DNA from 2 places in the Pseudocitrobacter sp. CD920760 genome. Region 1 is predicted to be linked to the other one. Evidence: predicted binding sites of a transcription regulator. Region 1 holds the regulator's gene; the other holds the start of a gene.

Region 1 (4,216 bases):
ATTAAACGCGCCAATGTTTACCGAAGAAGAGAGCCCCGGCGCTTCGTGCGCAACACGCATTACGCGCATCTGCAATGGTGGCACCACCGCAAAGGTCGCCGCGCCCCACACCACCATACTGAACGCCGCGCCGATTTCCGTACGCGCCAGGAACGGGATCGCCAGCATAATCAGCATCAACAGCAGCAGAAAACCTTTCAGCGTACCGCTCACTGAACGGTCAGCAAATTTACCGCCAAGATAGTTACCGATTGAGAAGCCCACGCCAATCAGTACCAGCATTAATGTGATAAAGGCAGGCGTCGCATTCGTGATGGTGTGCAGAACCGGAGAAATGTAGGTATAGAGCGTGAACATCGCCCCAGCGCCCAGTACGGTCGTGAGCAACGCAGACAATACCTGTGGGCGTACCAGCACCGACAGTTCACGTTTCACGTCTGGTTTCTCACCCGCCCCGCCCTTCGGCAGCGACAACCACAGGCCGATTATTGCAATTACGCCCAGCCCTGCCGTCGCCAGGAACGACATGCGCCAGCCGATGGTCTCCCCAAGCCACGTGGCCGCCGGAACGCCACCGATATTGGCGATGGTCAACCCCATAAACATGGTCGCTACCGCGCTGGCTTGTTTATGTTTTGGCACCACGCTTGCGGCAACCACCGACCCCAGACCAAAGAACGCGCCGTGGTTGAGGCTGGTTATAATGCGTGACAGCATCAGCGTGGTGTAATCCGGGGCGATAGCAGAAAGGACGTTACCCAGGGTAAAAATCGCCATCAGGAAAATTAAGGCGTTGCGGCGTGCGCGATGTGAGAGTAGCAGCGTCATCAGCGGCGCGCCAACCATGACACCTACGGCGTAGGCGCTGATCAACATACCTGCGGCAGGAATCGAGACATCAACCCCTTTGGCAATAACGGGTAATAGCCCCATCGGCGAAAATTCGGTGGTACCTATCCCGAATGCGCCTACGGCTAACGCCAGTAAGGGATAATTCACTTTCATGCTTTGACTCCGGTTTGCCGCAAACGCAGGGCGGCGTGACAACAGATAGCAAAAGCATGACATCAATCACAAAAAAACAGAAGTGAACAAATTAGCAAAATATTTTTGCTGAATTGATAACAATCTCAGAGAGGGAGAGCAGCCTCTCCCTTTAGGATGGGTTAATGCAGGACGGCGGTCAGCGCGGCAGCCACGATCAGCGCCAGCGTAATAACCGTGGTGGTAATTGACATCTTCAGTTCGGTACTCATCAATTTTTCTCCTTATTATCCCCACACCAAAAGTGAGCTATGTCATTTTTGCACACTTATTCGCAAAAATCTTCCCGGATTTCACGCAATAACCGATTTTGCGCTTCCACTTTTGGCAAAGATAAGACAAAATTCGACGCTTATTAAAAAGTGTATCGGCCATTGACCCCCTCCTGTCGTCCTGTGTCGTTTTCCCGGCGAACCGCAATTTATAACATTGCGCCAGGGTGAGTGAAGGCAAACGTTTTCGTATTGAATCGATCAGGGGCAGGCCCGGGTCTGGAGTGAGATGGAATGGCAACTATTAAAGATGTAGCGAAGCGCGCAAACGTTTCCACTACAACTGTATCACATGTGATTAACAAGACGCGTTTTGTCGCCGAAGAGACGCGTGAAGCGGTGTGGGCGGCAATCAAAGAATTGCACTACTCTCCCAGCGCCGTGGCCCGTAGCCTGAAGGTCAATCACACCAAGTCCATTGGTTTGTTGGCGACCAGCAGTGAAGCTGCCTACTTTGCAGAAATTATTGAAGCCGTTGAGAAGAACTGCTTCCAGAAAGGCTATACCCTGATCCTCGGGAATGCGTGGAACAACCTTGAAAAACAGCGCGCGTATCTCTCCATGATGGCGCAGAAGCGCGTGGACGGCCTGCTGGTGATGTGTTCCGAATATCCGGATTCGCTGCTGCAGATGCTGGAAGAGTACCGTCATATTCCGATGGTGGTTATGGACTGGGGCGAAGCGAAAGCTGACTTTACCGACTCAGTTATCGATAACGCCTTCGAAGGCGGCTATATGGCTGGTCGTTATCTGGTGGAACGTGGGCATCGCGAAATTGGCGTGATCCCAGGCCCGCTGGAGCGCAATACCGGCGCAGGTCGTCTGGCTGGCTTTATGAAAGCCATGGAAGAGATGATGATCAAGGTGCCGGAAAACTGGATTGTGCAGGGCGATTTCGAACCGGAATCCGGCTATCGCGCGATGCAGCAAATACTGTCCCAGAATCCGCGCCCTACCGCTATCTTCTGTGGTGGCGATGTCATGGCGATGGGCGCGTTGTGCGCCGCAGACGAAATGGGGCTGCGCGTGCCGCAGGATATCTCGCTGATTGGTTACGACAACGTGCGCAACTCGCGTTTCTTTACCCCGGCGCTGACCACCATCCACCAGCCGAAGGATTCCCTCGGGGAAACCGCCTTCAATATGCTGATGGACCGAATTGTCAGTAAACGCGAAGAGTCGCAGTCCATTGAAGTGCACCCGCGCCTGATTGAACGCCGTTCCGTGGCCGACGGCCCGTTCCGCGATTACCGCCGTTAAGCCTCTTTGCGGACGCTCGAATCGGGCGTTCGCAACCATTCGTTGTTCAGCGTTTCACTGTCCCCTAAATACTCGAGTAACCAGCTTAGCGCCGGTGAACTGTCGTTTTGCTGCCAGGTCAGACAACAGGCCGCATCGGGAAACGGGTTTTCCAGTTCCAGAGCAACCCATTCACCTTTATCTATCTTCGGTCGCGCAAAATGCTCTGGTACCATGCCAACGCATAATCCTGCGGATAAGCAGGTTTCTGACGATTCCCAGTCAGGCACCACGACCCGCTTCTGGTTGTCCAGTAACCAGGTAGTACGTTTAGGTAACGAACGTGACGTATCTTCGCGCACCAGCGACGGCCAGTTGCGCAACACGTCATCACTGAGCGGCCCCGCCATCTGCGCCAGCGGATGCGTACGGGCTACCACACACTGCCAGCTCAGCATGCCCATATCGCGAAACGCATAGCGCCCCCCCACGGGAATCGCGCGCGTCGCGCCAATCGCTAACTCAACGCGCCCATCCGCCAGTGCATCCCACACCCCGTTAAATACCTCCTGATACACCAACAGCTCTACGTCACTGAAGTGGCGATAAAAATCGACAATCATCTGTCGGGTGCGCTCTGGTTTTACGATATTGTCCACCGCGATGGCCAACTGCCCTCTCCAGCCATTAGCAATTTGCTGACACTGCTGACGGGTGATCTGCATTTTTTTGATAACAGAACGCCCCTCTTTCAAAAACCATGCCCCGGCGGGGGTTAATTCTACATCCCGGTGGCGACGTTCAAACAGCGGAACCGCCAGCCACTCCTCCAGTTGACGTACCGTATAACTGATTGCAGAAGGTACACGGTGCAGCTCATTTGCCGCGCCACTAAAGCTGCCATTCCGCGCAACGGCATCCACGACTTCCAGTGAATATTCAGACCACATTTTCTGCTCACAAATTTTTTGAAACCAACACGCAAATATTAGCGTTTCACAAGGCAAATTTCACTCTCTACACTCTCAGCCTCTTCCAAAACAAGAAAAGGCGTTTTTATGCAACCTGGGAAAGGATTTTTAGTCTGGCTCGCCGGCCTGAGCGTATTAGGCTTTTTGGCCACCGATATGTATCTTCCGGCCTTCGCCGTGATTCAAAACGATCTCCAAACGCCGGCAGCGGCTGTCAGCGCCAGCCTGAGTCTGTTCCTTGCCGGGTTTGCTCTCGCGCAGCTGCTTTGGGGGCCGCTTTCAGATCGTTATGGCCGCAAGCCTGTTCTGCTGATTGGTCTGACCATCTTCGCCTTTGGCTGTCTGGGTATGCTGTGGGTTCGTGATGCCACCACCCTGCTGATTCTGCGTTTTGTACAAGCCGTTGGAGTCTGCGCTGCGGCAGTGACCTGGCAGGCTATGGTGACGGATTATTTTCCGGCACAGCGGACTAACCGTATTTTTGCCACCATCATGCCGCTGGTCGGGCTTTCTCCGGCGCTGGCACCGTTACTGGGAAGCTGGATCCTGCATCATTTTGAATGGCAGGCCATCTTTGCCACCCTGTTTATCATCACCGTTATGTTGATGATTCCGGCCCTGCGCCTGAAACCCGCACATAAAAAGAACGCGGTCAGTGAAAACAAACTGACCTTTATGAAACTCCTGCGC
Region 2 (4,216 bases), 1.0 Mb from region 1:
AGGTCATTTCACGCTGTTCGTTGCCTTCCTGCCAGCGGGTTTTCATCGACATGGAGTCTTTACCGACCGGAATCGTCAGGCCCAGCGCCGGGCAAAGTTCTTCGCCAACCGCTTTCACCGCTTCGTACAGACCAGCGTCTTCGCCAGGATGACCGGCAGCAGACATCCAGTTCGCCGACAGTTTGATGTGTTTGATATTGCCAATTTGCGTTGCCGCAATGTTGGTCAGCGCTTCACCGACTGCCAGACGGGCAGACGCCGCGAAGTCGAGCAACGCAACCGGAGAACGTTCACCAATCGCCATCGCTTCACCGTAGTAGCTGTCGAGGCTGGCGGTAGTCACCGCACAGTTAGCCACCGGGATCTGCCACGGGCCAACCATCTGATCGCGAGCCACCATGCCGGTGACGGTACGGTCGCCGATGGTGACGAGGAAGGTTTTTTCCGCCACGGACGGCAGGTGCAGAATGCGGTTAACCGCATCGGCAATCGTAATGCCTTCGCGAACCAGCGCGTCGCCCTTCGCTTTCAGGGTGGTGACGTCGCGGGTCATCTTCGGCGTTTTGCCCAGCAACACGTCCAGCGGCAGGTCGATAGGCTGATTGTCGAAGTGTTTGTCATTCAGGCTGAGGTGCAGTTCTTCAGTCGCTTCGCCAATGACAGCATACGGCGCGCGTTCACGCTTGCAAAGTTCATCGAACAGCGGCATCTGCTCAGGCGCAACTGCCAGCACGTAACGTTCCTGCGATTCGTTACACCAGATTTCCAGCGGGCTCATACCCGGCTCGTCGCTCAGGATGTCACGCAGTTCGAATTTACCGCCGCGCCCACCGTCGCTCACCAGCTCTGGCATCGCGTTAGAAAGGCCGCCCGCGCCGACGTCGTGGATAAACAGGATCGGGTTCGCGTCGCCAAGCTGCCAGCAGCGGTCGATCACTTCCTGGCAACGACGTTCCATTTCCGGGTTATCGCGCTGGACGGAGGCGAAATCGAGATCCGCGTCAGACTGGCCGGATGCCATGGAAGAGGCTGCGCCGCCGCCAAGGCCGATATTCATCGCCGGGCCACCGAGGACGACCAGCTTCGCGCCCACGGTGATCTCGCCTTTCTGCACGTGATCGGCGCGGATGTTGCCGATCCCGCCTGCCAGCATGATCGGTTTGTGATAACCGCGCAGCTCTTCACCGTTGTGGCTGTTTACTTTCTCTTCATAGGTACGGAAGTAGCCGTTCAGGGCCGGGCGACCAAATTCGTTGTTAAACGCCGCGCCGCCCAGTGGGCCATCGGTCATGATATCCAGCGCGGTGACAATGCGCTCCGGCTTGCCGAAATCTTCTTCCCACGGCTGTTCAAAGCCCGGGATACGCAGGTTAGAAACGGAGAAACCGACCAGACCGGCCTTCGGTTTTGCGCCGCGCCCGGTGGCGCCTTCATCACGAATTTCACCGCCGGAACCGGTTGCCGCGCCCGGCCACGGAGAAATCGCCGTCGGGTGGTTGTGGGTTTCGACCTTCATCAGGATGTGCGCAGGCTCCTGGTGGAAATCGTAGCGACCCGTTTCGTGGTCAGCAAAATAACGCCCCACTTCAGACCCTTCCATTACTGCGGCGTTATCTTTATAAGCAGACAGCACGTGATCCGGCGTGGTTTCAAAGGTGTTTTTGATCATCTTGAACAGCGATTTCGGCTGCTGCTCACCGTCGATAATCCAGTCGGCGTTGAAAATTTTGTGTCGGCAGTGCTCAGAGTTAGCCTGCGCAAACATATAGAGTTCGATATCGTTCGGGTTACGCCCAAGCTTAGTGAAGGCATCCTGCAGATAGTCGATTTCATCATCCGCCAGCGCCAGCCCCAGACGCAGGTTAGCGTCAATGAGCGCCTGACGCCCCTCGCCCAGCAGATCCACGCTGGATACCGGTGCAGGTTGATGATGAGCAAACAGTTTTTCCGCATCCTGCAGCGAGTCAAAGACGCTTTCCATCATGCGGTCGTGCAGCGTCGCCGCCACTTCACGCCACTGCTCCGCCGTAAGCGTAGAGGCTTCCACATACCAGGCCACACCGCGTTCCAGGCGCAGAATCTGAGTCAGGCCGCAGTTGTGAGCGATGTCGGTTGCTTTTGAAGACCAGGGGGAGATGGTGCCAGGGCGGGGAGTCACGAGCAGTAATTTACCGGATGGCGTATGGCTGCTGAGGCTCGGGCCATACTTTAACAGACGTTCAAGTCTGGCGCGCTCTTCGTCGTGAAGCGGAGCATCCAGATCGGCAAAATGGACATACTCAGCGTAAATATTGCTTACCGGGAGGTTGGCTGCCTGAAAACGCGTCAGCAGTTTGTTAATACGAAATGCAGACAGTGCAGGCGAACCACGCAGAATTTCCATCATAAGTCTCTCGTCTTCTAAGCTTTCAGTGTGCGCAAGGGGGGAAAACGGGCGCTATTATAGATAATCCTGCGCCCTGACGAAACCGTTTGCGTAGAAATAAAATCACTTCCTGCTTTTACCAATAGATGTGACGTATCTCTCGAATTAGTTGCCAACTGGCGCAATCTTAAGCAAAATGCCGCTCATTCTGTTCCAAACCATAGTCTTCTTATGGTCACTGCACACAGTGATTTTGTTAGCGCAGAGAATTAACTATTTGAAAAAATTAAAGATTAATTATCTGCTGATCGGCATCGTCGCACTGCTGTTGGCAGCAGCCCTTTGGCCCTCCATTACGTGGATCAACCAATCGGCCAATCGCATTGCCGCCATTCAGGCGCGGGGGGAACTTCGCGTCAGTACCATCGTGTCTCCTTTAACCTACTCTCGCGTTGATGATAAAGAGTACGGGCTCGACTACGCCCTTGCTGAACAGTTTGCCGATTATCTTGGCGTAAAACTGAAGGTGACCGTGCGGCAGAACATCAGCGAACTGTTTGACGATCTCGACAACGGCAAAGCAGACCTGCTGGCCGCGGGCCTGGTTTATAACAGCGAGCGCGTCAAAAACTACCACGCAGGCCCGGCCTACTATTCCGTTTCTCAGCAGGTGGTGTATCGCGTCGGCAGCTATCGCCCGCGCTCATTGGGAGAACTGAACGCCGAGAATCTTTCCATTGCGCCAGGACATGCGGTGATCAACGACCTTCAGTCACTGAAAGAGACGAAGTATCCCGATATCAGCTGGCAAGTGGATGAAAAGCGCAGCAGCGAAGCCTTAATGGAAGAAGTGCTGGCGGGCCGCCTGAATTACACCATCGCAGACTCGGTGGCGATCAGTCTGTTCCAGCGCGTGCATCCTGAACTGGCCGTGGCGCTTGATATCACCGACGAGCAGCCGGTAACCTGGTTTAGCGTTAACGACGAAGACGACACGCTTTCCGCCGCGATGCTCGACTATTTCAACAGCATAAATGAAGACGGCACCCTCGCCCGCCTGGAAGAGAAATATCTGGGGCACGGTGGCGATTTCGATTATGTCGATACGCGCTCCTTCCTGCGCGCCGTCGATAGCGTGTTGCCTGACCTTCAGCCGCTGTTTGAGAAACACGCCAAAGAGATAGACTGGCGACTGCTGGCAGCTATCTCGTATCAGGAGTCGCACTGGGACGCGCTGGCAACCTCCCCCACCGGCGTGCGCGGCCTGATGATGCTCACCAAGAATACGGCCCAAAGTCTGGGTCTGACGGATCGTACCGATGCGGAACAAAGCATTGGCGGCGGCATGCGATATCTGCTGGATATGATGGAGAAAGTGCCGGATACGGTGCCGCAGGATGAGAAAATCTGGTTTGCCCTCGCCGCTTATAATATGGGTTACGCGCATATGCTTGATGCCCGTGCATTAACGGTTAAGCAGAAAGGCAACCCGGACAGCTGGACGGATGTAAAACAGCGTCTGCCGCTGCTGAGCCAGAAACCTTATTACAGCAAGCTCACTTACGGATATGCGCGTGGACATGAGGCCTACGCCTATGTCGAAAACATCCGTAAGTATCAAATTAGTCTGGTGGGGTATCTGGCGGAGAAAGAGAAGAAAGTGGCCCAGGAGATGGCGATTGCCGCCGATTATCCGGCGGTGACGATGGACGAACTGAACCGCAACAATGCTGACTTCTTACCGTTTATTTCCCTTTCGCCACGCGATTATCTGCACAGCGTGCAGGGATCGACGTCAAGCGAACTGGTCGACGCCGCACATACTCATCATTGATTTTCGGCTTTCTGCGC

What was found. Region 1 encodes PurR, which represses purine synthesis genes. Its sites were predicted from a motif close to CANGCAAACGTTTGCNTG; they were not measured.
Region 2: the regulator PurR is predicted to act here: its motif matches at 2,462-2,479, upstream of purL (phosphoribosylformylglycinamidine synthase).

Annotation. Positions count from the first base shown of each region.
Region 1 is NZ_CM173490.1:2,901,318-2,905,533, forward strand. Features, by position in the region: gene AC1MKH_RS13565 (MFS transporter) at 1-1,005, opposite strand, end outside; gene cydH (cytochrome bd-I oxidase subunit CydH) at 1,167-1,256, opposite strand; gene purR (HTH-type transcriptional repressor PurR) at 1,551-2,576, shown strand; gene punR (DNA-binding transcriptional activator PunR) at 2,573-3,505, opposite strand; gene punC (purine nucleoside transporter PunC) at 3,614-4,216, shown strand, end outside.
Region 2 is NZ_CM173490.1:3,925,924-3,930,139, forward strand. Features, by position in the region: gene purL (phosphoribosylformylglycinamidine synthase) at 1-2,386, opposite strand, end outside; gene mltF (membrane-bound lytic murein transglycosylase MltF) at 2,643-4,199, shown strand; gene tadA (tRNA adenosine(34) deaminase TadA) at 4,193-4,216, opposite strand, start outside.